2 regions of the Shewanella sp. GXUN23E genome follow, and region 1 is predicted to be linked to the other one. Evidence: riboswitches for the same ligand, from Rfam matches in the RefSeq annotation. Region 1 holds a riboswitch; the other holds the start of a gene.
What was found. Region 1 has a riboswitch for thiamine pyrophosphate ahead of ACRRUX_RS18295 (TonB-dependent receptor). Riboswitches for the same ligand answer to the same signal wherever they lie in the genome.

Region 1 (15,084 bases):
ATAGTTCTCGGTAAATGGATACATGCTGATTTCAGCGGTCAATATCATGGTCAGTTTCCTTATACTGCTTGTCAGAAACGGCGGTGACTTAAGTCATCGACCTCAGTCACCGCCTGTATAACGCACCCGATAACGGGATTAAAAATAGTCGTACCTGAAGGTGATCCCCAGCTGGCGCGGATCGCCATAGCGTACATATTGCTGATCGGCCCAGTCTTTATCCGGCTCATTACCAAAGAAGAAGCCGCGCACGCCATACGCTTCATCAGTGAGATTGCGCCCCCACAGATACACCGACCAGTTATCTGCCTCATAGCCCACTCTGAGATTGAGCAGATGATAGTCCTCAGACACAAAATCATTACTGTCGGAATAGTAGAAGCTGTCCATGCCGGACAGATTCAGGTTGGCAAACAGACCCCAGTCACCGCGCCAGGTGCCGCCCAGCTGATAGTTGTAGCGTGGCGCATGGGCCAGCTCGCGACCCGACAGATCGATTATCTCGCCGGATTTTTCATAGCGATAGTCATCGTAGCTGGCACGCAGCAGCCCAAGTGAACCATAGAGTTCCAGATTGCGGGTCAGGTAATAGCGCACTTCAGCTTCCAGCCCATAGTTGGTGGAACTGGTGGCATTGGCGGTATAGAGAATGAAATTGCCACTTCCCGGGATCTGCACTGAGGCATCAACCTGCTGATCCTGACGGTCCATAAAGAACAGCGCCAGGCGGGTATCCAGATTACCGTCAAGCAAACTGGCGTTGTAACCCAGTTCATAGTTGTACAGGGTCTCTGAATCAAAGGCGCGATATTGGTTCAGCTCGGCAGGCAGGTCGGTATTGAAACCACCGGGCTTATAGCCGCGGGCCAGTTTGGCATACAGCATCTGCTCGTCATTGAGCTGGTAACTGACAGACAAATGGCCGCCCCACATGGTTTCCTGTGGTGCAAACGCTTCCCCCAGGCTGTCACGGTAATCCGCCTGCCAGCGCTCAAGGCGCAGGCCAGCGGAGTAATGGAAACGGTCAATATAGGTATCCAGCTGGCCGAACAGTGAATACTTGTCTGCCCGGTAGTCACTGGTCATGGCGCTGGTATACAGATCGCCCTGTTCATAGCGCTCTGCAATCTGCAGCAGATTGTCTTCACTCAACCGGTTGTAATACGCCCCCACCAGCCAGTCGGTAGTGCCATTAAACAGGCGGCCGTTGTCTGTGCTGAGCAATCGCAGGTCCTGACTGATATTGGTGCGATCGGCATTTTTATCCCACCAGTAGTCATAGACACAGGGACCGGCGCCATAACACACCTTGCCCGCCCAATAATCGGGATTGGACCAGTCACCATCATAAGCATGACGCTGGCTGGTATCGGCAACACTGGTGATGCTTTCCAGCACAAAAGCGTCATCAGCATCCCAGCTGAGTTTCAACGCGCCGCCATTGGTGGTCTGGGTATCGACTCCGGGGCGATCTGAGTAGGAGTACTGACCATTGCTGTCCAATGACCAGGCATCATAGCCGTTATCAAAGTTACCGTGCAGCAGGGTTAAATCTGCCTGCAGCGCATCTGTTATATACCAGCGCAACTTAGCTTTGGCGGAGATCTCATCACGACGGTTGGTGTCGTTTCGTCCCAGATACAGGTTGTCCATAAAGCCATCCTGCTGATGGCTCTGCACGGAAATACGTCCAAGCAGACTGTCATCACTATTCAGACTGCCACCGGCATACACGCCAGCGGTCAGCAGTGAGTCACTGCCGGCCGAGAGTTCCAGCCCCGCTTCGGGCGCGGCTGTAGGTTCTGCACTTTTCAGATAGATGGCACCGGCCAGCGCATTACCGCCAAACAGAGTACTCTGTGGCCCACGCAGCACCTCAACCTGTTGAATATCAAACAGGCTGGAAGCCATGCCCAATCCGGACAGATCGATATCATCGACAAAGAAACCGACCGAGGCATTGGGAGCCCCCTCATACTCTTCCTGATCACCCACGCCGCGAATTTGGAAGTAACGGGCACGGGAGCTGCCGCCGGACCAGTTCAAGTTGGGGATGGCGTTAAGGATATCCTGGAAGTTTTCGCCCCCGTCATCCTCGAGTTGTTGCTGCCCCACCACACTGATGCTGGCAGGCACACGGTCAATTTCAGTGGCACGAAAATCCGCGGTAACCACCAGGGTTTCCATGGCTTCGTCATCTTGGGGAGCGTCAGCCGCCAGGGCCGGCAATGAAAGCGCTGTCAGCACAGCGGCCGACAGGATTGAATAGCGATTAATGTTGTTCATAGGACCTCAATTCCGATTTGAGATCCGGCGTGCATAAAGCGAGGTTAATGTACATTGTAAGCCCATTCCTACGCCGGTATTAGCCGGATCAGGTTCAAAGGGTTCGTCATTTGACATCTCAGCCCTGTCATCAACACCTGATGCAGAACACCCCTTGGCCGCGCCAATTATACAGACTATTAACGTCATTACACCTGCAGATGAGTAATTTTCCTGCAAAAGCAAAAAGCTCCGACCAATGCGGAGCTTTTCTGTCTGAGCTTAGCTGTCTGAGCTTAACTGTCGATCACTGGGAATAAATCGGCCTGACAGTCAGGGTAAAGCCGGCCACCGTGGCATTGGGCGCCACGCCCTGAACCTGCTGGCGGGCTTTGCCGTACAGCTGCAAAGGTATCCAGGGACTGGCCGAATCTTCCACCACCAATCCCTGCACGTCGTACCAGGTAAACTTGTACTGCACATCCAGATCTGAGGTCGTCTGGTTGGTAATCAGCGCACTGGCCCGCAAAAACCCGCCTGTCATCATGCTTCTGGCATCCGACAGACTGATATCCCGGGTCAAGGCGCTGCCGTCAGTACTGACCTGCCCCTGGGCATTGATGGTCACTCCGGCGGTATTGTGGGCACACGCTCCCAGCCAGAACGCCATCGCCAATACACACAGTAATTTCCGCTTCATCCTGAACTCTCCGTTGCACCTGTTTGGCTCAGGTTACCCCAGCCCCGGCTCAGACACCAATATTGAGCTTACGCAGTGACTCCATGGTCTGCTCTTCCAGATCTTCCAGGGTCTTGCCGTGAGGTTCGGGCAGACGTGTCTCCGGATTCACTTTCACAAACACCATTTCATCCACCGAGCAGATGGTCTTGCCGGTGAACTTGTTGCGCAGCAAACAGGATACGGTAATTGAAGTACGTCCCACCGCTTTGGTGCTCAATCCGAACTCCACCACATCCCCTTCGGTCGCCGCGTTTTCAAAGGAAATTGCGCCGATATGCTTAGTCACTATGTATTTGCTGCCTAACTGACAGATGACGTAAATGGCGGCTTCCTCATCGATCCATGCCATGGCACGACCACCAAACAGGGTTTTGGCATAATTGAGGTCTTCCGGCATCACCAGACGTCTGGAAAGAAACTTCATAATACTCCCGCTCTATTTCCCGTGAATTAACCGCTGTCAGGCATTCTGGCACAGCATCGGGCCCAGTGGCTCGCCACCGACCAGATGCATATGAATATGATATACCTCCTGACCACCATGCTTGTTGCAGTTCATGATCAGTCGATAACCATCTTCTGCGATACCGGCTTCATCAGCCAGTTTGGCGGCAACAGTCACCATACGGCCAAGGGCTTTTTCATCGGATGCTTTCACATCATTGGCCGTCGGGATCAGGTGATTGGGGATAATCAGAATATGGGTAGGTGCTTTTGGCGCAATGTCACGAAATGCGGTCACCAGATCATCCTGATACAGAATATCGGCAGGGATTTCACGACGAATGATCTTGCTGAAAATGGTCTCTTCGGCCATCAGTCAATTCTCCTCATTTACTGGCCAGCCCGGTCAGTACAACCGGCGGCCCGAATTTTCGACGAAACCGCATCAGTATACTCGTATTTCAATATCTTGTACCCGGAATTCATTGCCCAATAAAGACAAATTTGGCAGCATGGCAGCATCATTCCTCGCCCGCTGATCGACTATGATCCATTACCAGATTACCCCATCCGATCCTCACGCTCACCTGTTTGATGTCTGTATGACACTGAGCTCACCGGCCGCCATTCAGCAGCTTTGGCTGCCCAGTTGGCTGCCCGGCAGCTATATGGTCAGGGACTTTGCCAAAAACCTGATTGGCCTGATGGCTTCTGATACCCATGGCAACCCGCTTAAGATCAGACAGCTGGACAAACAGACCTGGGAGCTGGAGACAGAATGCCAGCCTGTAAAAGTGCAATATCAGGTGTATGCGTGGGATTTGTCGGTACGTACCGCCTTTCTTGACAGCCGCCGCGGATTTTTCAACGGCTCCAGCGTCTTTCTGGCCGCCAGAGGTCAGGAGCACAAACCGCACCGGCTGACCATCACGCCTCCCGCACTGCTGGCCTGCGATGACTGGCGGCTTGCCACAACATTGACTCGAACCGATGGCAGTGACTGGGGATTTGGCGACTTCCGCGCAGACAGCTATGACGAGCTGATTGATCATCCAGTGGAAATGGGCCGCTTTACCCACGCCAGCTTTGAAGCCTGCGGCGTACGTCATGATATCGTGCTGGCCGGTCGTCATCATGCCTGTCTGCCCCGTCTTTGCCGGGATCTCAAAGCCATTTGCGAATATCAGATTAAGCTGTTTGGTGAGCCAGCCCCCTTTGATCGCTACCTGTTTATGACAGCAGTGCTTGACGAAGGTTTTGGTGGACTGGAGCACAGGCAATCCACCGCGCTGATGTGTGGTCGGGAAGATTTACCCAAAACTCAGGAGGGTGCCGTCAGCAAGGGCTATCGCACCTATCTGTCGCTGTGCAGCCATGAATATTTCCACAACTGGAATGTCAAACGCATCAAACCGGCACGCTTCATTCCCTATGAGCTGGAAGCGGAAAGCTACACCCGTCAGCTGTGGGCCTATGAAGGCATCACCTCTTACTATGATGATCTGATTACCTTTAAGTCAGGTCAGGTCGATACCAACACTTATCTGACCATGCTCAGTGAGCTCATGACCCGGGTGTATCGCGGCAGCGGACGTTTCAAACAGAGCCTGAAAGACTCCAGCTTCAATGCCTGGACCAAGTTCTACAAACAGGATGAAAATGCGCAGAATGCCATCGTCTCCTACTACACCAAAGGTGCCCTGTTCGCGCTGCTGGTGGACTTGACCCTGAGGCAGGAAACCCTGGGTAAATTCTCGCTGGATGACCTGATGCGTCTGCTGTGGCAGGAACACGGTCAAACAGGCATAGGCACAGGTGAACATTGTCATCAACGCCTCGTCTCACGCCTGCTGGGGCGGGATTGCAGCGACCTGTTCGCCTGGCTCGACAGTAGCGATGATCTGCCGCTGCCCGCCATGTTGGCAAAATTCGGTATTAACATGTCATTGCGCTCCAGCAGCGGCAATCAGGACAATGGCGGACCAGGCGAAGGGCTGAAGATTGGCTTTGGCGCAAAATATAAGGCAGAAAGCGTAGGTGTCCGGATCATCACAGTTGCCAGCAACAGTCCCGCCATGCAGGCAGGCCTGAGCGCCGGTGATTTGTTGATTGCAGTCGATGGCCTCAAAGCCAATGGCTCGCTGGACAGTTTCCTGCAGCAATATCAGCCCGGTCAGCAACTGGAGTTGGTGTGGTTTCGCCGGGATGAATTAATGCTGGGGATGCTGCAGATCTGCGACGCGCCCCAGGATACCGTGGTATTGACACTGACAGATAAAACCAAAGCCAAAGCCTGGCTGGGTGATATCACCTGATAAAAACGCAGTCCCGGCATGAAACTGAGTGAGATGCTTCGTGCCCCTGAGATGGAAAAACTATCGCCGTTCAATGCGCTATCACCGGCAGCAATGACGGGAGAGCAATGGCCCTCTTGCCGGTGGTTATCCCTAAAAAAACAAGGGCGCTTTTGCGCCCTTGTTGTTGAACCTGTTATTCAAGCCTGGATTAAACGCCTGCAAAGCCAGGTTCACCATCCTGTGCAGATCTCGGCCTCAGCGTTTACCGCAATCTGATTAAACCTGAACTTCGTGCAAATGGGTCTGGGCCCAGGCTATCGCCTGTCCCCGGCTTGAAACCCCTATCTTGCGAAACGCCCGGTACAGGTGAGTCTTGATGGTACTTTCACTGACAAACAGTTGCCGGGCAATATCCTGATTGGTAGAGCCGGACAACAAGGCCTGCAGCACTTCACGCTCGCGGATAGTCAGGCTGTCAGTATCATCATCCCCCTCGTCATCACCGGAAGATTTCAGCAGTTCGCCAGGGATGTGATACCGGCCATTCATAATATCGCCCAATCCGTGGCTGATAAATTCAAGGCTGTCATCGATATAAAACACCCCGGCAGAAACCGACGGATTGATCAGGAATCTGGCGTCTATCTTGCGGGGATACTGAATAAACACAGTGCGGATACTGGAAGGCAGGCGCTCAATCTGTCGTTGCAGCTGATAGGCTTTCTGCAAATCGACCGTCGCCAAATCGATAACCACCAGGGTTTGCTCCATCAGCAGATGTTCAGACACCTTTTCAGGTTCAGTCAGGGTCAATTTGACCAGAAACTCCTGCGGCCAACGACTGTCCAGCAATTCTGCCAGCAGTCTGGACCTTGATACCAACATCCATCTGATTACTTTGAACATGATGCACACTCCCTGTCACTTTCGTTCGCCAAATCCATTTATTCAATTCGTTGCCGGAACGGGCTATGGCCAGCACCGGAATTTCATGTTAATAGAACAATATGGTCATTACAATATCATAACAATCTAATCATAAAGAATTAGGTAATAATAGCTATCCCTGATTGCATGAAATCATTTTAATTAGCTGATATTTAAAAAATTCATAAAATATCATCAGATTGCGCGTTTGGCGGTATTAGTCATTTCGACTGATACTCATCTTAACCAACATATGTTCTGACAACTCAACCGGGGCAAAACCATGACTGCAACACCCTCTCAAGAACAACAAGTGCGCTATATCAGGACCTGGGATCTGCCGGTCCGTCTGTTCCACTGGATAAACGTATTGTGCATTATGGTGTTGAGTTTGCTCGGCCTGGTGATGATGTTCAAACCTGAGCTGGGCATTTCCGGATTGGAGGCCAAAATTGGCCTGAAACAGGCCCATGTGATTGTCGGCTATGTGTTTGTCGCCAATCTGCTGTTTCGGATCCTATGGGGGTTTATCGGTACACGGTTTGCTCGCTTTAGCGATATGTTTCGCGGCGCCTTTTCAGGCAGTGTAATTTCCGATTATCTCAGCCAAACCCGCAGTGGTCACTCGCCTCAATATCTTGGTCACAACCCGTTGGGTAAACCCATGGTCGTGTGTCTGTTTATCCTGCTGATCATCATGGCAGGAACAGGCTTATTCCGAGCAGGCACAGATATTTACTTCCCACCTTTTGGGGAGAGCATTCAACACTTTCTGGCTGCACCTGATACCAATCCAGCCGATCTTAAACCTTATGTCGAGCAGGGTGTTGATAAGCAGCAACAGGAAGCGCTGGCCCCTTACAAGAAATGGACAGGTAAGGCTCACGTATGGGGGTTCTATCTGTTGGTAGTATTGGTGCTGATGCACATCAGTGGTGCCATATTCACCGAGTGCCGTCATCAGCCAGGTATTATTTCGGCGATGTTCTCGGGTAAAAAACCAATTTCAGGCAAGGCCGCAGACGAATGATATTGGGCTACAACCGACGGCGCGCGAGCAGAGATCTGCGGCGGTGATGTAGCGGAAAGTCAAAACAAAAACGCTGGCATCAAGCCAGCGTTTTTTATTATCCGGTGCGCAAATTATTTGCGGCCATCATCATGACAGGCATCACAGGTAGGCTTCTGACCTACGTTCATGTCATGCATTGTGTGACAGTCCTGACACATCAGCATACCGTCGTGTGGCTTATGCTTGTCATCCATTTCGGCCAGAGAACCGTGGCAGGATTGGCACTGTTCGAACTCGAACGCACCGTCGGCAGACGCACTGGCACCGTCAGCGTGACAGCTTTCACAACCACCCATTTCAGCGTGGAACTCAGCCAGAGTCTGATCTGCCGCGAAAGCAGAAGAAGACAGGGCAACAGCGGCACCAAACAGTGCACTCAACAGGAATTTGCTCACTATATATTCTCCAAGGCAACCTGACCGGGCGAAAGTTCTTATGTCTGGTGACTTTCTACTCCTGGCCGGATAATCACATTTTTAAAAGATACTTAATGACCCGTCAGGGTGGTATTAAACATTCCAAACGTCACGATTTTAACTATTCGACATTTTGAAAAATGTGCGCCACCTCATACAAACAAGCACTTACATACAAGTTTCACAAATGAGAAACTAATGCAACAATCAGTAAAGCAGCAAGCAAAAAGAAAGGGAAGCCCCGGGCTTCCCTTTCATCTATCCGTGTCACTGTCAACGCTGATGACGCAGCGCCTCAATACGTTTTTCCAGCGGCGGATGGCTCATCAACAGCTCGGCCACTGAACGCTTGCCATTGATACCAAAGGCTGACATAGACGCAGGCATACCACCGGCTTCCGGTCCATAACGCAGACGTTCCAGCGCAGCAATCATCTTCTCTTTTCCGGCCAGACGTGCGCCACCTTCATCAGCGCGGTATTCGCGGATGCGGGAGAAGTAAGCGACGATGAAAGACGCCAGAATACCAAACAGAATATCTAGCACAAAAACAACACCCATATAGGCCAGCGTACCCAATCCCTCGCCTTCTTCATCATTGCTGGAGACGAAGGTATTAACTGCCTGAGCAACAACCCGTGCGGCAAAAATGACGAAGGTGTTTACCACGCCCTGGATCAACGTCAGGGTCACCATGTCACCGTTGGCGACGTGGCTGACTTCGTGAGCCAGTACCGCTTCAACTTCATCCGGACTCATGCTGTACAGCAGACCGGTGCTGACGGCCACCAAAGAATTATTTTTGCTTGGGCCGGTGGCAAAGGCATTCATTTCAGGCGAATCATAAATCGCCACTTCCGGCATGGCAATACCCGCTTGCTGCGCCTGACGGGCCACGGTATCGACCAACCAACGTTGCTGACCGTCCTGAGGGTGTTCAATTACCATTAAGCCCATGGTCTTTTTCGCCATCCACTTGGACATGGCCAGTGAGATAAACGACCCGGAGAAACCAAAGATGGCTGCGAACACCAACAGGCCTCCCATGGTACTGGTATTAACACCCAGCAGGGACATGACAATTGACGCCACCAGCAAAACCGCCAGGTTGGTGACAATCAACAAGAATACACGCTTCATTACAGCTCCTAGTAGGGCACAACAGTGCCAGAGTTATTTGTTTCAGAAGATGGGGACGAGAGGAATGAATTTCAACTCCTGCCACCCTGATTATTCTCCTGTCAACAATAGTATGCAGGCAGTCTAGGAAGCTTTTATTAATCCAAACTTAATGGCCTGAGGATGTGCCGACAGGAGTGTTGAACCTGCCCCGACTTTGCTGCCATACTCACACTCCCATTAATCAAGGCACAGAAATACAATGACAATCAACGCCCTGATGCTGAGCGCATCGAAAGAAGGCAACACGCCATACCTGTCCCACGCCCTGCACTTTATTCAACCATTGACCACCACTGCCAAACGCTGGCTGTTTATCCCCTTCGCAGGTGTCAGCCTGAGTTACGATGACTATCTGCAACGGGTAACGCAGGGACTCGCGTCACTGGATATTGAAATCTGCAGTATTCATCAGTTTGATGATCCGCATCAGGCCCTGGCCCGGGCAGACGGGATCATGGTCGGCGGCGGCAATACTTTCCACCTGTTACATGAACTCTATCGTCATGATCTGGTTGAAGCCATCAAACAGGCGGTTGTGGCAGGAAAACCTTATATCGGCTGGAGCGCCGGCTCCAACATCACAGGTCAAAGTATCCGGACTACCAATGATATGCCGATCATTGAGCCGCCAAGCTTCGATGCGCTCAATATTCTGCCATTTCAGCTCAATCCTCATTACACCAATTACGTTCAGGCCGGCCACAACGGCGAAACCCGGGCTCAGCGTCTGAAGGAGTTCACCTGTGTGGCCCCGCAAACCGCGGTAGTGGGGATTCAGGAAGGCAGTGCGCTGTGGCGTCGCGGTGATACCCTGACATTGCTCGGGGCAAAAGACGCATACCTGTTTAAAGGCGAACAGCAGGAAGTGCCGTTGCCCGCTGGCAGTGATCTGTCCTATCTGCTGTAAACAGCAACGCGGCCCAATGGCCGCGTTTTATATTCAGCGCCGGCGTTTGGACTCAGGCCGCGGCAATCGAATAAAGTTGGCGGCCAACTGTGGCGACACCTCAGGCAAAAACGGAATTTCCCCAAGCAGCGGCACATCCAGCAGGGTTTTGAGACTGTCTAGGTTTTCCTGATAGCGACTCATTTCGGGATCAACGCAATTGGCCACCCAACCTGCAACCTCCAGCCCGTCTGCCTTAATCGCTTCCAGCGTCAATACGGCGTGGTTCAGACACCCCAGCTTCATGCCCACCACCAGGATCACCGGCACAGACAAATACTGCACCAACTCAGACATGTAACGCCCCTGCCCCAGTGGTAAACGCCAGCCTCCGGCTCCTTCGATCAGACAAAAATCGGCAATGGCCATTTGGGTGAGATCCAGTGACGACATCAGGGATTCGGGACTGATGTCCACGCCCTGCTCCTGGGCGGCGATGTGCGGCGCAATAGCGGGCTCAAAAGCGAATGGATTCACCATCCAGTAAGCCGGTTTAAGGGTTGATGCCGATAATAATGCGCAAGCATCGGAGTTACGCAGGCCATCAGGCGTCATTTCACAACCCGATGCCACAGGTTTGAGTCCCAAAGTACGGGCCTGATGCCCGCTGGCAGTGACAACACCGGCTCTGTGCAACAGCGCGCAGGACACCAGGGTCTTGCCGCAATCAGTATCTGTGCCGGTCACAAAATAAATCATTCAGCTTTCTCACTTAACCGCATCAACAAACAAAATTTGATAGCTCAATGGCAGTCCCGGCTGTTCGCGCAATGACTCCGCGCGCAGCCCAAGTTGTTGCCAGAAAGCCCGCCCCCGGAGACCGAAATGGTGGCTGTCGGTGTCGACACTTTGCTCCTTTTTTCCTTTAATTTCAATGGTTGATCTGGGTTGCGAAAACCTTGCCGTGGCACCGACGCCCTTAAGGGAAAACAGCAGCGATTTAAGGCTGTCAAAATGCAGTTTCAGGGTCTGCTCTTGCAATGTCATCGCCTGCCAGGGCAAACCTGAGATCTGCCCGCGGATAACCTCAGCATCCGGAAATGCGTTGCGGTGCAGTCCCAGTATTGGCAGCTCGGGTAAGCTGCCATCCACCACCAGCGCCAATCGACACCGGCCGCCGGGTTTGAGTACCCGATGAATTTCAGCCAGCGCCAGCTCAAGTTGCGGGCACCATTGCAACGCCAGATTGGAGTACAGACAGTCAATTGATGCGCTGACCAGTGGCAACGCCTGCGCATCAGCACAGATGGCAAACTGCTGCGGAAAAGTCGCTTTCAGGGTACGCAGCATTGCCGGTGCAATATCCAGCGCGATCACCTGTCCGGGTGAGATAAACTCAGTACCCGGCCCGGCACCAATATCCAGCAGCGTTCCCCTTGGCGTAAAGCCAGATTGCAACAGCTGCGCTGTTTGACGCTGCAGATGGTTATGTTCACGATAGCGCTCGGCGGCACGGGAGAATTGATGTGCGATATTGTCCCCCAAAGGAAGACTGACTTCATGTCGCATTAGATCTGGGGCTCCACTTGGCTCTGTGGTGGCAACAGCTCACCCAGTACAGAGACCAGATATTCAATGTCCTGCCGGGAATGGCGGGCGCTCAGGGTAATACGTAAGCGGGCACTGCCCACCGGCACAGTCGGCGGACGGATGGCGCCGACCAGAATGCCCCGCTGACGCAGCGCAGCGGCAAGCGCCATGACGGTATCATTGTCACCCACCAGCAGCGGCTGGATCGGCGTATCCGATGGCAGCAGGGAAAGCCCGGCCTGCTGACACAGCGCGCGGAACAGACGGATATTATCCAGCAGTGGTTGCTGTCGTATCGGCGTATCCACCAGACTCAGTGCCGACAGAGCCAGCTGCGCAGCCAGTGGCGACAAGGCCGTGGAGTAAATATAGTGGCGGCAATTGGCCACCATATAATCGACAAACAGCTGACTGCCCAGCAGCGCAGCGCCCTGACATCCCAGCGCCTTGCCAAAGGTCACCAGCTGCACATCGGCAAACTGACTGTCGCATGCTCCACCATCGTCACGGGGGATGGCAAAACCATGGGCATCATCCACTATCAGCCAGGCATTCTGCTCATCACAGAGTTGTCTTAATTGACTGAGTGGTGCGCAGTCACCATCCATACTGAATACACTTTCGGTGATGAGCGCCGTCACCGACTGCTTTTGCGCCATGGCCGCGGCACTGGCGGCATCATTGTGCAGAAAGCGCCGCAGTCGGGCACCACTGTCTTTGAGACCGTCGATGATCGAGGCATGCACCAGTTTGTCGGCAAGCACAGTATCAGCATCGGAAAACAGGGTTTTCATCAGTGCCTGATTGGCGCTGAAGCCAGAGCAGAACAGCAGTGCCGCCTCATGGCCGGTCCGCTGGCACAGTTTGGCCTCCAGTGCCTGATGGGTACGACAATAGCCGCTGACCAGTGGCGATGCGCCGCTGCCGCAGGCAACTTCCGTCAACGCCTCGGCCGCCAGAGTGTTCAGCACCTGTGAGCTTGCCAACCCCAAATAGTCATTGCCGGCGAAATCCAGCAGCGACTGTGGCTGCACTTGCCGCGTGCGCAGCAATCCGGCCTGTTGCTGCGCAGCCAGCCCTTCACCAAGGCGCTGCGCCAGCTTGCTTCGATGATTCAATTACACCACCGATGCATCATAAAACAGGCTGTCAGCCTTATCCCGGCGGGCTGCGGCGCGCTCAAGCATGGCTTCGTCTTTTTCAGGATCGGCAGCGACGCCCTGCTCTGGTTTCAGCCCAAGTCGCTTGAACAGCGCCATGTCATCGTTCTCTTCAGGATTGGGCGTGGTCAGCAATTTACAGCCATAGAAAATAGAGTTGGCACCGGCAAAGAAACACATGGCCTGCATTTCATCGCTCATTTTCTCGCGCCCCGCAGAAAGACGCACCCGCGACAATGGCATCATGATGCGGGCAACCGCAATAGTGCGGACAAACTCCAGCGGATCCAGATCTTCCTGCTGTGCCAGTGGCGTGCCGGCCACTTTCACCAGCATATTGATAGGTACCGAATCAGGATGTTTTTCCATGTTGGCCAGTTGCTGCAGCAAGCCAGCTCGGTCATTCTGGGTTTCACCCAAACCCACAATCCCGCCGCTGCACACCTTCATGCCGGCAGCGCGGACGTTATCCAGTGTATCCAGCCGGTCCTGATATGTACGGGTGGTGATGATGTCACCGTAAAATTCCGGAGAGGTATCCAGATTGTGGTTGTAATAATCCAGCCCGGCCCGGGCCAACTCATCCGCCTGTTCGGGTGACAGCATGCCCAGGGTCATACAGGTTTCCATCCCCAGCGACTTCACCTCACGCACCATAGTAGTCAGGTACGGCATATCCTTTTCTCTGGGATTGCGCCAGGCCGCGCCCATACAGAAGCGGGTGGCTCCGGCCGCTCTGGCACTGCGGGCCTCTTTAAGCACCAGCTCCATTTCCAGCAGGCGTTCTTTTTCCAGTCCGGTGTCATAACGGGCGCTCTGGGGACAATACTTGCAGTCCTCCGGACAGGCACCGGTTTTAATAGACAACAGACGGCTGACCTGAACCTCATTGGGATCAAAATGCTCGCGGTGAATACTGTGGGCCCGGAACAACAGATCGTTCATCGGCAGGTTAAACAAGGTTTCAATTTCTTCCCGCGACCAGTCATGGCGCAGCGCACTGTCAGTCATCTCAGCATTTCCCGGGTGGTTTTTATCTTGGCTAGGATAGCTTTACCCCTTAGACTGTCAACTTTCCTGCGCCAACAAGGTTGACTGGTGATTATTTTATGAGCAACAACTTCATCGACTACCCATTTGATCAACAACATATCTGGCATCCCTACACCTCTATGCAGCATCCGCTGCCGGTGTACGGCGTCGCGTCTGCCAGCGGGTGCGAGCTCGAGCTTGATGACGGGCGTCGACTGGTTGATGGCACCAGCTCCTGGTGGTCCTGTGTACATGGGTATGGTCATCCGGTACTGCTGGAGGCCATGCAAACGCAATTGAATACCTTAAGTCACGTGATGTTTGGCGGTATTACCCATGAGCCAGCCATTGAACTGGCCAAACAGCTTGTCGCCATGACCCCAAAACGACTGACCAAGGTGTTTTACGCTGACTCCGGCTCCGTGGCCGTAGAGGTCGCCATCAAGATGGCGCTGCAATACTGGCAGGGACGCGGCTGCGCGCAAAAACAGCAGATTATGACGATTAAGCAGGGATATCACGGCGATACCTTCGCCGCCATGAGTGTCTGCGATCCGGATAATGGCATGCATACCATGTTTGGCAGCTCAGTCACGCCCAGATTGTTCGCCCCTGCGCCTCAGGCAGGGTTCGATAACGGTCTGGCCGCGCGTGATGCCAGCGCCCTGCGCGCCCTGTTTGAAGCTCATCATCAGGAGTGTGCGGCCATCATCCTTGAGCCTGTTATGCAGGGCGCCGGCGCCATGAATTTCTACGCGCCTGAATATCTGGTGCTGGTGCGACAACTGTGTGATGAATTTGAAGTGCTGCTGATAGCCGATGAAATTGCCACCGGCTTTGGTCGTACCGGCAAACTGTTTGCCTGCGAGCATGCCGGGATTGAACCGGATCTCATGTGTCTGGGCAAAGCGCTGACCGGCGGCTATATCAGCCTGGCAGCGACCCTGTGCAGTGATGAGGTGGCTGACGGCATAAGCAGCTCTGCGGCAGGCGTATTCATGCACGGGCCAACCTTTATGGCCAACCCGCTGGCGTGCGCGGCAGCCCGTGCCAGTATGACGCTTATCCAAC
Region 2 (15,084 bases), on a different contig from region 1:
TCGATAAGATCTGCAATGTGCTGGGGCACCCTGTGATGGTTCGCTCCTGGCCGGGTAAAGGTTCGGTATTTTCGGTGCGGGTGCCCCGCAGTGGCGTAACTCAGCTGCCGCGTGAGGGGGAGCCTGTGCCAACCATTCAGAGTGTGGCCTTGCAGGGCGCCAGAGTGTGGGTGGTGGATAACGATCTCAATATCTGCGAAGCGATGAAAACCCTGCTGGAGAAGTGGGGCTGTGAAGTGGTCACTGCTGTGTCGCTGCAGGCACTGCAGATCCAGCGGGATATCAATAGCTCGCCGGTGGAGTTATTGATTGTCGATTATCATCTGGACGACGGCGCAACCGGTACCGAGCTGGCCCGCATTATCAATGAGGCCCGTCCGCAGAAAGTGCCCACTTTGCTGCTGACTGCCAATCGCAGCGATACCCTCAAGCGCGAGGTGCGCGATTTGGGGTATAGCATACTGCACAAGCCGGTGGTGCCGGTGCGCCTCAAAATGACCATGGTGCAGTTGCTGGAAACCGACAATGGCAAGGTCAGTCTGTCAGGCTGAGTGCTCACCCGGCTCAACGCTTCAGATACTGATCAAAATCCACACTGGACAAGCCCACCACCGCCTGGGTGCGATTGTGTACCCCGAGCTTTTTTAAAATCGCCGAAACATGGGATTTGACCGTGGTTTCCGAGATATTCAGATCATAGGCGATTTGTTTGTTGGATGAGCCCATGGCCATCGCCTTGAGCACCAGCAGTTGTTTGCGGGTCAGGGTGTAGAGCATCTCTGAGGAAATCTGCATGTCCTGCTGTCTGCTTCTGGGATGCGCCGGCTCAGTTGCCGCCCTGATGATATCGGCGGGCAGGTAAACATTGCCATCTAGGATCTGTTTGATGGCATTGCCGATTTCCTGTTTGGATGAGGACTTGGCAATAAAGCCGACCGCACCATAGGTAATGGTTTGCAGAATGATTTTGCGATTGGTCTCGGCAGAAATAATCACCACGGGCACGGTGGGCGCGATATTACGGATCTCCAGCAGGGTATTGAGACCGCCACTGCCCGGCATATTCAAATCCAGCAGAATAAGATCAAGATCATCGCGGCGTTGGATCACCGCCAGTGTCTGTTCAACGTCCTCGGCTTCGAGGATGGTGCAGTCATCAAGGCTGGAGTTGAGTACCAGCGACACGGCTTCGCGAAACAGAGGGTGGTCGTCTGCAACCAGGATATTTACCATGATTATCCCTCGCCCTTTACGCTTGTTGGCAGCTCATTTGACCATGAGCGTAAGCAAAAGCGTATGTTATTGTTTTTAATTCTTTTGCTAACTTGCATCAGAGATTGCTGAAATGTCAATCCACACTTAGTCCAGCCTGTCTGGGTCCAAAGGGGGAAAACGGGCCGAATTGGCTTCGGCCCTCAGCGGGTTGGCGGGTAGCCGCAGTGGTTGCCCGACACCGTGGCTTAAAAGGTCACTACGGCGCCCAGCGCGACCACATCATTTTTCTCAATCCGGCCGATGGCTGCGGCGCCTTCCACCTCGGTGCGGTTGTACTCAGCCACCAGGGTCAGATTGGCATTGAAGGTATGAAACCAGGCAAAGGTCAGATTGTCGTAGGTCAGGTTAGTGACCTTCATGGATTCCACCTCGGTTTTGCCGTAGGACACCACAAAACGTTCGCTGTCCAGCGTATAAGATCCCTGCACCAGATAGCCGTCCGACTTGTTGGTTTCATCGACTATGATGGTATCCAGGCCCGCCACAGTGCCCAGTCCTTTGCTGTGAAAGCCCGACGCATTCAGGGCAAAGCCAGCCAGTCCCAGACGCAGACCGCCTGCATAGCCGTTGGAGTTGGTGTCAGCATGACTGTCTTTGGAGCTTTGGGTGACACCACTGACATAGGCTTTGACATTCACCGAGTCATTTTTCCAGTTGTAGGTCAGCTCTGATTCAAATCTGGGGCTGTCTTCTGAGCTGTTGGCACTGCGTTTATTGGGGTCCATCACCCCAACAGCCAGCTGAAAGCCGCTGAAGTCGGGGGAGCGGTAGGTGATTTGTGCCTTGGGGAAGGGGTAGGTGTAGCCAGATCCGATATTGCCGAAGGACACGTTGCCGCCATCGATAAGACCATAATAATCGCTGGTTTGGCCATGGCCGAGCAGTAGCTCATCGGACAGGATATTGCTGCGGGAGAACAGCCCGAAATCTTTACCCAGCAACAGCTGACCCCAGCTGGCATCAATGGTGGCATAGAACTGGCGGACATCGATACCGGAGCGGGTGCCCAGTCCCTCGGCGCCGCGGTACAGATCGGTATCGTTGAGGGTGACCCAGAACGAGGCGCGGGCACCTATCTTCAGATCATTCACCTCGGTGTTGTAGTTAAAACCAATATAGTTGGGCAGAAAGCCTATCCTGACCCTGGATTGTTCGCGGCTAATAACGCCCGAGTCGGGATCTGTTGCATCCGCCAGTTTGTCATTGCTGGAGTAGGAGTAGAACACATTGACCAGCAGATCTGTGGTGACCGACTGGTTTTGATCTTCATAGAGCGTAATCGCCGCGTTGGCCGTTGACACCATCAGTGTCAGGCCCAGTGGCAGTGCCAGTTTAGTGCAGGCTTTCATCTGAATATCCCCCTGGTTTAGTTATGATGTTCACGGATCAAGGGGGCGGCCGGGCGCACCGGCTATCAGCTGGTTTGGATGATTCGCCTCCCTGTCGTGGCGCTGCACAACTTCACAGCTGGATCTCATGCTATCGACTGACAACAGTCGTCCCTATGCCGAAAAAGCATGGAAAGCTCTCATCCTTTGGCGGGGTACACTTATGCAGGTAGGAATGCCATGAATGGCATGAGGACTGGGATCAGTTCAGTGGCCAGCTGAGGGTAAAGCGGGTATCACCCGGACAGCTTTGCAGGCTCACCTTCCCGGATGCCCGGGCCATGATGCGCGAGATAATCGCCAGCCCAAGGCCATAGCCTTTGTCTTCATTGCGGTTTTGTTTGCTGCGATAGTAAGGGGCAAAGATTTTTTGCTGCTCATCCACGGGAATGCCCACACCATCATCGGCAACGGTCACACTGGCCCAGTCTCCCTCTGTGTGCAGCTGCACATCAATGCGGGAATGGGCATAGCGCTGGGCATTGGTGATCAGGTTTTGTAATGCCCGCTCCATCAGTGCCGGCTCTCCCGGGATCATCAGGCTTGGCAGCGGACTGGCAAAATGCAGCGGAATGGCGCTGAGCCCAGTCAGTCGGTCAATGACCTGACGACAGACCACCACCAGATCAGTCTGCTCCAGGTGGATATCCTGTTTGGCGGACTCCAGGCTGGCATAGGTCAGCATCTCTTCCAGCAGCAGATCAATTTCCCTCACATCCTGATGCATATCCTGCAGGAATCTGGCTCTGTCATCGGCGTTTTTTTCAGGCCGGCAGTAGGAGGGCAGCAGGGCAATGGCAAACTTCAGTCTGGCCAGCGGAGTGCGGATTTCGTGGGATACGGCGTTGGATAGATGCTTCTGGTTTTCAATCAGGGTGCTGATTTGCCCGGCCATCTGGTTGAACGTGCGCCCAAGGGATTGCACCTGCGAGCTTTTGGGCAGCTGAATGCGGGTATCCCAGTGCGCCTTGCCAAAGGCATTTGCTGCGACTTCCAGGCGTTTGATATCCCGTGACAGTGGTCGGATCCACATCAGGATAACCAGCGCCAGCAACAGGTAAAACGACAGGGTATAGAGTGCCTGCCAATGGCTCAGGGGGTTGAGCTCCACCGGCCCAATCATCAAAACCTGCTCACCCACGGCGATAAACTGCCGCTGCTGGGCCCTGTCATTGACAGTGGTCAGCACCTTGCCTGGCTCCAGCGTTTGCTCGCTGCTGAGCGAGATGGCATTGGCAGGCAGCAGTGCCATGGGGATCTTCTGGCTTGTAACCGCCTGTTCAAGTACCGCCTGACGTTCGTCAGACGGTAGCTGGGCCAGTACACCGGCCAGAGTGATAATCGGTGCCTGTTCATTGGTGTGATCCGTCATGTTGGATTCCCACAGGGTTTCCAGACTCCAGCCGAGCCCAATGATGGTCAGGCTCATCAACAGATACAGGCTGATAAACAGTCGTCTCACACCAGTGTCCCGGGCTTAGTTGTTCCAGGCTTCCGGGGCAAACAGGTAACCCTGTCCCCAGACAGTCTTGATACGGAACGGTGTTTCGATGTTGTCACCCAGTTTCTTGCGCAGACGGGAGATGCGCACGTCTATTTTGCGGTCTTTACCATCGAAGTCGATGTTCAGCAGATACTGGTAAATGAACTGACGGCTCAGTACCTGACCGGCCTGTGAGGCCAGCAGCCATAGCAGTTCAAATTCATGACTGGTGAGATCCACTTCTTTGTCACCCAGACGAATTGCCTGCGAGTGTGGGTCGATGCTCAGCTTGCCGAAACTCAGGCAATGGGATTCGGCGTGGTGCTTGGGCTTGGCGTGACGGCGCAGCAGATTGTTGATACGGGCAACCAGCAGTGCCGGGTCAACCGGTTTCACTACATAATCATCGGCACCCAGCTCCAGCCCCTTGATCTGATCTTCGTTGGTGCCAAGGGCGCTCATCAGCAGGATGGGACCGGCGAAGTAGTCCGGCAACTTTTCACACAGGGACAGGCCATCCATACCCGGCAGCATGATGTCCAGCAAAATAATATCGGGCTTGTAACTGATCAGGCGAGTCAGCACAGTGTCACCACGGCGCTCAACCTCTACGTGCATTCCTTGCTCTTTGAGATAGTCCACAATCAGGTTCGACAGGCGAATGTCGTCTTCCACCAACAACACACGGTAGGGAGATTGAGGGGTTGTCATTAGAATAAACTCCAAGGGTTGCGATAACGCCGGCGCGAGGAAGAATCACTCAGCTGTGTCACTCTGAACTTTGCGGCGGCTATGATCCGGTTGCTTTGCGGGTCAACCATCTCAAACTGAATATCTTTATCTGTTGTTATATTTAGTGTCAGTGAATGTACCGCGTTTGAGTCGTTGCACCAACGTGTAAACTGTGCGTTATCCGACAAAATGCAAATCAAATTGTGGGGAGTACCCTGCCATTTCAGTTGCAGGTCAAGTTTACAGGGGGTGTTTGGCTCGGCCACACAGATTTGCGGCCATACCTCAAGTGTGGGTTGGGTGTCTGTTTCGGCCTTGCCGTGGGCCACAAAGGAAAACAACAGCAGCACCAGGCCAGCGAGTGGACCGGTGGAGCAGGGGTTCCTTCCTGAGTGGGTGTTCACGAATTTCAAAACCTGTAGGCAGTACCAATAAATACACCAACGCTATGATCTTCCATGAGAAGCGGACTATCGGCAATCCCTGCGCCGAAGCGAGTGTAACGACCCAGAAGCAATAACTCCAGCTTATTGGTAAGGGGATAGCTCAAATCCAGCTCTATGCCCGGGTTGACGCTGCTGCGCCCGGAATAGAGCGGACTGCCCCATGATGCTTCATCTGGCCGGATACCATAGTAGTAATCCACCAGTTTTCGGCTTTTCCAATCCAGAGTCAGGGCCAAATTCAGATTAAAACCCTTCAGCTGCCAGTGGTTAAACCAGGCAAATGTAGCCTGCTGGCCCTGATGCACGGCAAACATATCCTGAGTGAGCTGAGCCCGCCAGTTTCCCAATGAGGTGTACCAGACGATTTCTCCGCCTGCCATATACGTCAGATGGCGGCGGTTAAGATGATACTGAGGCTCGGGATCGCGACTGTATGGTGACAAAGAAACTCTCGGTGCCGGGCTGCCACCACTTAGACCACCGATAAACAGATTGCTGGGGTCCCAGCGGTTAAACCAACCCGCGTCATCATTGAATGCGCTGATGAGGTTGATGCTGTAATCCAGGCTGTCACTGAGGGTGTAACCGAAGGTGCCGTTGTCAAAGAAGAATCGCTCACCATACCAGGCGATACTGGGCAACACATACACAGGAATATCGTCATAGTCCCGCAGCGGATTGGACTTTTCGCCCCATCCGACGGCAAGCGCCAGCTGCCATTGGGGAGCTGGTGTCGCGATATCCCACCGGGGTATGTCCTGCTCAGCACTGGCCGTGGCACTCAGGCCCATGGATAACAGGCACAGCAGCAACAGGGACAAGGTTGTTGTTCGGATCATGGCAAATCAGCAAAGGTTAATGAAAGCTCAAGAGATGGCTCAGAGACTATCAGAAAGGATACACATGCACAGCGTTACTGATGCAAATGATACAAAGTGATACCTGTGGTGTGTATATGTAAATGCCCGGAATGGGCGCCAGGCCTGAACGGTTGTCTGAATTGGTGATGCTGATCACGGACAGGTTTTTTGAAGGACGCCGTCAGATCACTCTTTGTGATACGAAGTTTGCATTCCTGTGATCATCTGCGCAGGCTGAAAATAACCTTTTGCCGCTGTGCAATTTCCTTGCTAGACTCCGCGCCCTTTGGCACCACTCCATGGACTGAGAACTTATGCCAATCCCTTTGTCTGTGCAGTTGGTCGTCCGGGGTGGAGTGTCCGACTGTCGGTTAAATTAACCTGATTGAGTCGAATCATGAGCAAATTGAACAAAGCCACAGGTGTGCTGGCGGCTGGCTTCTTTATCAATATGTGTATCGGTATCCTGTATGCCTGGTCTGTGTTTAAACAGTCACTGGTCGAGCAGGGTTGGTCCAATGCCGATGCTTCCATGCCATACACAGTAGCCACTATCTGTTTTGCGCTGTCTTTGCTGGTTGCCGGTAACCTGCAGGACCGTATGGGTCCACGTAAGGTGCTGATCCTGGGCACCATCATGGTGGCCGTGGGGATGATCGTCTCCAGCTTCGCCACTACTCCCATGACATTGCTGCTGAGCTTTGGGGTGATCACCGGCTCTGGTATCGGTATCGGTTATGCCTGTTTGTCGCCTGCGGCGATGAAATGGTTCCACCCCTCCAAGAAAGGTCTGGTCAATGGCCTGATTGCGGCCGGTTTTGGTCTGGCAGCTGTGTACCTGGCACCCCTGACTTCCACCCTGATCGCCAGCTTCGGTATCAACACCAGCTTCCTGATCCTGGGTCTGGGCGTATTGGCCATTGCACTGCCACTGGCCTGCACCATCAATAACCCGCCTGCTGATTATGTGCCTGAAACCCCTGCCGGTTACAAAGCCAAGAGCGGCAGCGGCCAAGTCAGCATGGGCTGGCGTGAAATGGTGAAAACCCCGCAGTTTTACTCGCTGTGGCTGATGTATGCACTGGCGTCTTCTGCCGGTCTGATGGTAATTGGTAACATCACTTCTATCGCGGTAAAGCAGGCGAACCTGACTCAGGCGGCCTTCCTGGTGGTGGTGCTGGCAATCTTTAACTCGGGTGGCCGTGTGGCTGCCGGTATCCTGTCTGACAAAATCGGTGGTGTCAGAACCCTGTTGCTGGCCTTCATCATGCAGGGCATCAACATGGCGATGTTCGCCTCTTATGATAATGAAATCATGCTGATGGTCGGTGCGGCGATGGCCGGTGTGGGTTACGGCACCCTGCTGGCGGTATTCCCGTCCATTACTGCTGACTACTATGGTCTGAAGAACTATGGTGGTAACTATGGCGTACTGTACACCGCCTGGGGCGTGAGTGGTTTTATCGGCCCTGTGGTAGCGGCAACGGCTGTGGACATGACAGGTAACTATGTCATGGCATACAGCATCTGCGCCGGTATGCTGGTGGTCGCCGTGGTGCTGGCACTGGTGACCAAGCCGGTTCAGGCCAAAGAAATTGCTGCCGAGCCTGCTGCAGCTTAATCCCTGACGGCGCTTTGCGCCCGTCATCAGGCATCCAGTTTGCTGTCTCTCCGCAGCAGCTGACAAAAGTCGAAAAAGTCCCGGACCAGTTAGCGCTTCATCCGGGCAAAGTGGAAAATACCCGGTTGTTCTGCATCCGGGTTGGGAAAAGGCCGCTGCATCTGCAGCGGCCTTTTTCTTTTATGCGCTTTGCATCTTACCGCGGACAAAGGCATTGGCTTCATCGCTGAGGATACGGCGGGAAATATAGCTGCGGCCTTTACCGATATTCAGCAGATACCCCTTGGCGGTCAGCTTGATACTGTCGATTTGCGACCAGTTGATCTGCTGATTGACGTAATCTGAGGTGATTTTGATGCCTTCCTCATCCAGTACAAAATTCACCGAATGATTGGCGGCTTTGCTCATCAGCTGACGCCACAGCCACCAGGGGCGGCGGAATTTCACACTCAGGCCTTCAATCACCCCCAGGCCCATAAACAGGTAGCCAATGACATCCTCCATTGGCAGCGCCAGCAGCGCAAAGCCGACCAGCACAAAGCCTGCCGCTTTGGCGTAGGGGCGCAGCCCGGGTAAGGGTTTGGCGGTTTCATCGAAGCACTCTTCATAGTGACTTCTGTCCAGCACGAATTCAGTTTGATAGTGAAAGGGAGATGACATAGTGAGCAGAGGTAAAAAAGTTTGGCTCAGTATATCCGCTGCAGCGTGAATTGGGCATTAATACCGGTCATGGCGGTGGCATGTGGGGTGACGAGCAAGGATAATAGCGGCTCATTAGGGCAAACAGGATGACCGGATTGGAAAGTAAAAGGGCCAGGCTGGACAGGTTTCTGGCCAAAACGCTGCAAATACCCCGCAAACAGGTGCGCCAGTTGCTGCTGGCGCGGCGGGTGGCAGTGGATGGCGCCTGCGCCACAGATATGGATCTGCAGGTGGATGAGTTCAGCCTTATTGCGCTGGATGAGCAGCCGCTGCAGCAGCAAACGCCCCGCTATTATATGGTGCACAAACCGGTGGGGGTGGTCAGCGCAACTCAGGATGAGCAGCATGCCACTGTGCTGGAGTTGTTGCCACCATCGTTGCGAGCCGGGCTGCATATCGTCGGAAGGCTGGATCTCAATACCTCTGGACTGGTGCTGCTGACCAATGACAGTCGCTGGTCCGCAGCCTTGATGCAACCCGGCGCCCATGTCGAGAAGGAATATCTGGTGACCCTGGCCAATCCGCTGACGCCAGAGTATGCCCCGGCGTTTGCCGCAGGCATGTACTTTGGCTTTGAAGATATCACCACAGCGCCGGCGCAGCTGGAGATTGTCAGCAGTCACAATGCCAGAGTGCTGTTGACTGAAGGTAAATATCATCAGATCAAACGCATGTTTGGTCGCTTTCGCAATCCCGTGGTGGCGCTACACCGCAGCCGGGTGGGCACGCTTGCGCTGGATGAGAGCCTGAGCCCGGGGCAATGGCGTGCCCTTGAAGCAGATGAGGTCGTTCAGGCTTCGTCTTGAATCAGTGCTTTGCTGAATCCATGCTTTTCTGACACAGCATTAGTCGTTATCATCTGTCGCTGGCCTGGCAAGTTTTTTAAATTCAGTCAATTGCCAGTCTTTCTTAGTCGGGGTGCCTTGGGGATGGTGTGGTTCACACTCTCCTCTGGGCTGAGACCGCAGCAGCGGGACCCGTTGAACCTGATCCAGCTAAGGGCAAGCCCATGCTTCCCGATACTGGCGTAGGGAACTAAGCCCCGGGAAAGATTCCCCGCTTCCTTCTCTGCGCCTTATATAAGGTGCGAATACATGAACACTCCCATTACTCTGACCATTGCCGGCAGCGACAGCGGCGGTGGGGCAGGGATCCAGGCCGATATCAAGGCCATTTCAGCCACAGGCGGCTACGCCTGCAGCGTGATTACCGCACTCACCGCGCAAAATACCCTGGGGGTATTTGGCATTCATCCCGTTCCGGCGGATTTTATCGCCCGCCAACTGGATGTGGTGTTTGCCGATTTGCCGGTGCGGGCGGTAAAAATCGGCATGCTGGCCGAGCGCGAGATTATTACTGTGGTGGCCAAGAAACTGCGGCAATACCGCCCTCAATGGGTCGTACTCGACCCAGTGATGGTGGCCACCAGTGGTGATGTGCTGTTGGCGACCGATGCCATTGACTGCCTGCGCACAGAATTGTTGCCGCTGGCGGATGTGATCACCCCCAATCTTGCCGAAGCCTGTTGCCTGCTTAACTTGCCCATGCCGGCCTGTGAGGCGCAAATGCAGCCTTTGGTCGATGCCTGTCGCGGGCTTATCTCAAACCAGAATGCCTTTGGCCGAGCCCAGGCCTTGCTGCTCAAGGGCGGCCATTTGCAGCATGAACCAGAGAGCCGGGATCTGCTGATCCAGACGGATACCACCCTCAGTTTGTCCGCGCCCAGACTGGCCACCCGCAATACCCATGGCACAGGCTGCACCCTGTCGGCGGCCATCGCCTCTTGTCTGGCCCAGGGGATGCCCATAGGGCAGGCTTGCGGGCACGCCAAAGCCTATCTGACCCGGGCCCTGCAAAGCGCTGATCGCTGGCAGATAGGTCAGGGCCATGGGCCGGTCGATCATTTTTTTGCATTACATGAGTGACACACTTCAACACACATGACAGTCGGCTAGACTTAATCAAGCCTGTAAACCTTGCGTTAGTAGTTGATTGGAATCAGGTTTGACACGATTGCCGGCGAAGGAAAAGGAGTTTTCATGACAGATCCCCGTCATTTTATTGCCCAGCGCCTGACCCAGTTGAGAGCGAGCAGTCCGCTGGTGGTCAATATCACCAATTATGTGGTGATGAACAATACCGCCAACGCGCTGCTGGCGCTTGGCGCGTCTCCTGTGATGGCCCACAGCCATGAGGAGATGGAGGATATGCTCAATCTGGCGGGTGCGCTGGTGATTAATATTGGCACTCTGGACCGCCAGTGGATTGCCCGCATGAAGCACGCGGCTGCGCTGGCGGTGGCGCTGGATAAGCCGCTGGTGCTCGATCCTGTGGGATGTGGCGCATCGAGCTTGCGCACAGATACTGCCCGGCAGCTGTGTGATATTGCCGCGCCTTTGGCCGGACGCTTTATTATCCGCGGCAATGCCTCGGAGGTGATGGCGCTGGCTGGCGAGCTGCGCTCAACCAAAGGGGTGGACAGCCTGGCATCCAGCGATGCGGCACTGGGTGCGGCATTGTCTTTGCACCGTCAATATCAGGCGCAGGTGGTGGTGTCCGGCGCCACCGATTATGTGGTCGGTCAGCGGATTTTTACTCTCACCGATGGCCACCCGCTGATGGTCAGAGTGACCGGCATGGGCTGTACCTTCACCGCCCTGACCGGCGCCTTTGCGGCGCTGGGGGATGAACAGGGATTGCCCTGCGCGCTGTCGGCCGCGGCAGTGATGGGCGTCGCTGGCCTACAGGCAAGCAAAGACAGCGCCGGTCCCGGCAGTTTCCAGTGGCGCTTTCTTGATGCCCTGTATCAACTGACGCCTGAGCAGCTGGCGGCACAGGTCAAGTTGGTGGAGCTGTGATGAATTGTGATTATCGACTCTATCTGGTGACTGATTCCAGCCTGGATGATGATGCACTGTGCCGGGTCGTTCGCCAGGCGGTAGCAGGCGGCGTCACCATGGTGCAGCTGCGGGAAAAACAGGGGGATATCCGCGCCTTTATCCGCCGCGCGCAGAAACTCAAAACCCTGCTTTGCGGCAGCGGCGTACCGCTAATCATCAACGATCGGCTCGATGTGGCGCTGGCGGTGGATGCCGACGGGCTGCATCTGGGGCAGTCGGATATGCCTGCCCAGCTAGCGCGCCGGCTGCTTGGACAGGACAAAATCCTCGGGCTGACGGTCGAATCCATGGCGCAGCTGCACGAAGCGCAGACATTACCCGTGGATTATCTGGGGATCAGTACTGTGTTTGCCACGGCGACCAAAACCGATACCCGGTTTGAATGGGGGCTGGATGGCCTGAGTCTGGCCGTCAATTGCTCAAGCAAACCTCTGGTGGCAATCGGCGGTATTGGGGAGGCTAATTTTGTTCGGGTGCGGCAAACCGGTGTCGCAGGGATCGCTTTGGTTTCAGCGATTTGCGCTGCGGCGCAGCCCAGTCAGGCCAGTCGCCGTTTCAGACAAATGTGGCTGACAGATTAACAGCCCTCGCCCTTGGGCTATGCTTAAACCATAACCTTCCGGTACTGGTACCTTGCTGAATCTGAACCATCGACAGGGACGCTGATGCAAAAGCCTGATTTACCCATTAACGAAGCGCAGCGATTGCAGGCAGTCAGAGCATTGGGACTGCTGGATTCGCTGCCGGAGAAACGTTTTGACACCATCACGGCACTGGCAAAACAGATGTTTGCCATGCCAGTGGTGTGGTTTTCGCTGATCGATGATGAGCGTCAGTGGATCAAGTCCCGTCAGGGATCCCGTCTCAGTGAACTGCCCCGCAGTGAATCTTTTTGTGGTCACACTATATTGGGGGATGATGTGCTGCAGGTTGGTGACACTCTGGCTGATCCCCGTTTCTGTGATAATCCGCTGGTAACCGGCGACACTGGCTTTCGCTGCTATGTTGGCTGTCCGGTGCGCTCACAGGATGGCAACAACATCGGCACGCTGTGTTTGTTTGATACTGTCCCAAGGCAGTTTGATACGGCACAGATGCAGCTGCTGAAAATGCTGGTGACTCTGCTTGAGTGTGAACTGGAAACCCTGCAGACCGCCCATCACGATGATTTAACCGGCCTTATCAACGCCAGAGGATTGCTGTTTCTTGGCGATCACAGTACCCGTCTGTGTTATCGAACTGGCATCAGTCTTTCGATGATTTTATTGGATATCAATCAGTTCGGCTTATTCAATCAGGATTATGGGGAGGACTTTGGCGATCTGGTTCTGCTGGACACCGCCATGCTGCTTCGGCAGAGTTTTCGGGAATCGGACATGATAGCCAGAGTTGGCGGGGATCAATTTGTGGTGATCCTGCTCAATGCCGATGAAAGACGTGGCAAAACGGCCATGGGCCGCTTTCAGCAGGTGTTGAAGGAATATAACCAGTTACAGGGACGGGTACATCAGTTGAGTTTCAGGCATGTGGTGGTGGAGCTGGATTATGGTCATCACGGCGGCATGGTGGCATTGCTGCAGGATGCCAGGGCGCGACTGGCTGAAGATTACCTGATGATTACAGGTACCTGAGCCAGCTGGCTCAGGTCTGTGTCATGTCGATGAAACTGATTGAAATCAGCTTTGCTGTGAGCGCTGCAGCGTCAGCAGCCATCTTCCGTAGATATAAATTCCCACCGCAGAGAGCGAACCAATAGCCGCAATGATGTACCAGGCCATGCCGATATCGTGCATGTTGTACAGGGTTTGAGTCAGCTGCTCGGCGCTCTGGCCGGTATAACTTACCAGCGTGGTAAAGGCTTCACCCTGGGGGATAGTTGCTACCTCGGCAGGGCTCATGCCTTGCTGCTCCAGCATCTCCCGGGAAAAGCGCTCCTTGGAGGCAAAGTGCTCGTACAGTTTGGGGCCAAAATAGCCTTCCAGTCCCCAGCCTATGCCCTGTGGCAGCATTACAAAGCCCAGATACATGGCTTTTTTACCTTCAGGGGCAATGTTGCCCATGAACTCGTTCTTCTTTGGCGAGATCATCATTTCACCCAGTGAGAACATGACAATCGCCAGCACTATCATCCAGGCCGCATTGGTATAGCCGATCAGCACAAATGCCAGGATGCTCAGCAGACAGCCCGCCAGCATGGCGGTGGTGATGCGGTATTTGGCCGTCAGGGCGGCGACCAGAAAGCAGCTGGTCATGATCATGCCGGCGTTGAGGTTGAGCATGCCTTCCGGCATTACCTTGGTGCCTTCGTTATTCAACCCCAGCCAGAACTGCAGAATACCGTTGCTGGTGCCTTCAGGGCCAAACAGGCTGGTGACAATCACGCTGGTATTCACCCACTCGGAAATGTGAATGGGCAGCACGTCGAACAGAGAGTTGAACAAAAACCAGAAGCCGGAAAATACCAGCATATAGTAGATGACTACCGGCTTTTTCAGCTCGTGCCAGGCATCTTTCCACAGGGCTTCCTGCTCGATTTCTCCGGACTTGATTTTGGCGGCCCGGGCCAGACGTTCTGCTTTACCCGGTTCTTTATAGGCCAGCAGGAACAGGAAGTTAAGCGAGATGATGGCGGCGCAGGCGTAAAACACATTGTCCCAGGACAACTGACGCATATGTACGGCGACCAGCGGGCCGAGGAAGCCGCCAATATTCACCACCTGATAGAAGATACCCCAGGCCATGGAGGAGTTATCGCGGCGGGTGGCCAGCACCAGCGTGCCCTGAATCCCGGGTTTGAATATCCCGGTACCGGCAGCCAGTAACATGGCGCCTGTTAAAAAGCCCCAGAAGCTGGGGAAGAAGGCCATACACAGGTAGCCGGAGATCTTGACTATGGTCGAGGCGAAAATGGTCTCTTTGTAGCCAACCCTGTCTGAGATACCACCGGTGAATACCGGAATGAAGGTTTGCAAAATTGCCCAGGTGGAAATGATGATGCCGTAATCTGACAGAGTGATCCCCAGACCACCTTGAGAAACCGGCGCTTTGGCATACAGGCCGGCACTGGCTTTGACGCCGTAGTAAGCGATACGCTCCACCAGCTCCATGCCGCCAACCAGCCAGAAAATGTATCCCAGACTGGCGATGGAGGCCCACATCCCCAGTTGTTTGACTTCCCGCAGATCGTTGTCCGCGAGGTTATTGTTATTAGCCATACCCTTCCTTTGTTTTTATCGTTCTAATCATCGCGGCTCCTTATCCGGAGCTGACCCAAAACTCTACCGCGAATCATCACAAAATCCAAAGCGGCCCCCGAATTGCCCGGTGCTTTTCTCCAAACATGTGAAATTGAACAAGAAATCGTCATGAATTACTCAAGTTTCAGAGCAGGTGGCCGCTTCAGCAATATGGGGCGAAGTATTTTCAGCGTGCGATGGACGGCCAAAAAAGGCGTGCTGCTCTATTGTGCTGAGTTGGTCAAAAGGGAGCTTTACAATGCGAATGTCTGACATTTCCATACGCAGTCGGTTATGGGGTGTGATTGCGCTGGTGTTGATGACCGGTGTGGCGATTCTGGTGTCTCTGTCCTGGAATCTGGGGCGGGCGACCGGGGCGTATCAGGAATACGAGTACGGTGGAGTGGCAACCCAGGCGGCAATTCTGTCGATCAGCAGGGA

Region 2: linked by a shared signal. The riboswitch ahead of thiD (bifunctional hydroxymethylpyrimidine kinase/phosphomethylpyrimidine kinase) and the one ahead of ACRRUX_RS18295 (TonB-dependent receptor) in region 1 are both predicted to bind thiamine pyrophosphate.

The regions. Positions count from the first base shown of each region.
Region 1 is NZ_JBOZWP010000026.1:53,865-68,948, forward strand. It holds gene ACRRUX_RS18290 (YkoF family thiamine/hydroxymethylpyrimidine-binding protein) at 1-48, opposite strand, end outside; gene ACRRUX_RS18295 (TonB-dependent receptor) at 139-2,286, opposite strand; TPP riboswitch at 2,335-2,451, opposite strand; gene ACRRUX_RS18300 (YcfL family protein) at 2,573-2,965, opposite strand; gene ACRRUX_RS18305 (acyl-CoA thioesterase) at 3,015-3,431, opposite strand; gene hinT (purine nucleoside phosphoramidase) at 3,468-3,824, opposite strand; gene ACRRUX_RS18315 (M61 family metallopeptidase) at 3,997-5,766, shown strand; gene ACRRUX_RS18320 (hypothetical protein) at 5,785-6,024, shown strand; gene ACRRUX_RS18325 (LuxR C-terminal-related transcriptional regulator) at 6,025-6,654, opposite strand; gene ACRRUX_RS18330 (cytochrome b/b6 domain-containing protein) at 6,959-7,705, shown strand; gene ACRRUX_RS18335 (cytochrome c3 family protein) at 7,819-8,142, opposite strand; gene htpX (protease HtpX) at 8,437-9,303, opposite strand; gene pepE (dipeptidase PepE) at 9,545-10,252, shown strand; gene bioD (dethiobiotin synthase) at 10,286-10,987, opposite strand; gene ACRRUX_RS18355 (methyltransferase domain-containing protein) at 11,000-11,800, opposite strand; gene ACRRUX_RS18360 (aminotransferase class I/II-fold pyridoxal phosphate-dependent enzyme) at 11,800-12,939, opposite strand; gene bioB (biotin synthase BioB) at 12,940-13,992, opposite strand; gene bioA (adenosylmethionine--8-amino-7-oxononanoate transaminase) at 14,091-15,084, shown strand, end outside.
Region 2 is NZ_JBOZWP010000005.1:116,399-131,482, forward strand. It holds gene ACRRUX_RS06865 (NahK/ErcS family hybrid sensor histidine kinase/response regulator) at 1-551, shown strand, start outside; gene ACRRUX_RS06870 (response regulator) at 565-1,233, opposite strand; gene ACRRUX_RS06875 (porin) at 1,461-2,624, opposite strand; gene ACRRUX_RS06880 (ATP-binding protein) at 2,866-4,125, opposite strand; gene ACRRUX_RS06885 (winged helix-turn-helix domain-containing protein) at 4,141-4,857, opposite strand; gene ACRRUX_RS06890 (DUF3019 domain-containing protein) at 4,857-5,282, opposite strand; gene ACRRUX_RS06895 (MipA/OmpV family protein) at 5,288-6,163, opposite strand; gene ACRRUX_RS06900 (L-lactate MFS transporter) at 6,582-7,805, shown strand; gene ACRRUX_RS06905 (YcxB family protein) at 7,986-8,465, opposite strand; gene ACRRUX_RS06910 (pseudouridine synthase) at 8,603-9,313, shown strand; TPP riboswitch at 9,412-9,558, shown strand; gene thiD (bifunctional hydroxymethylpyrimidine kinase/phosphomethylpyrimidine kinase) at 9,602-10,432, shown strand; gene thiM (hydroxyethylthiazole kinase) at 10,547-11,365, shown strand; gene thiE (thiamine phosphate synthase) at 11,365-11,988, shown strand; gene ACRRUX_RS06930 (sensor domain-containing diguanylate cyclase) at 12,073-13,038, shown strand; gene ACRRUX_RS06935 (MFS transporter) at 13,084-14,622, opposite strand; gene ACRRUX_RS06940 (methyl-accepting chemotaxis protein) at 14,909-15,084, shown strand, end outside.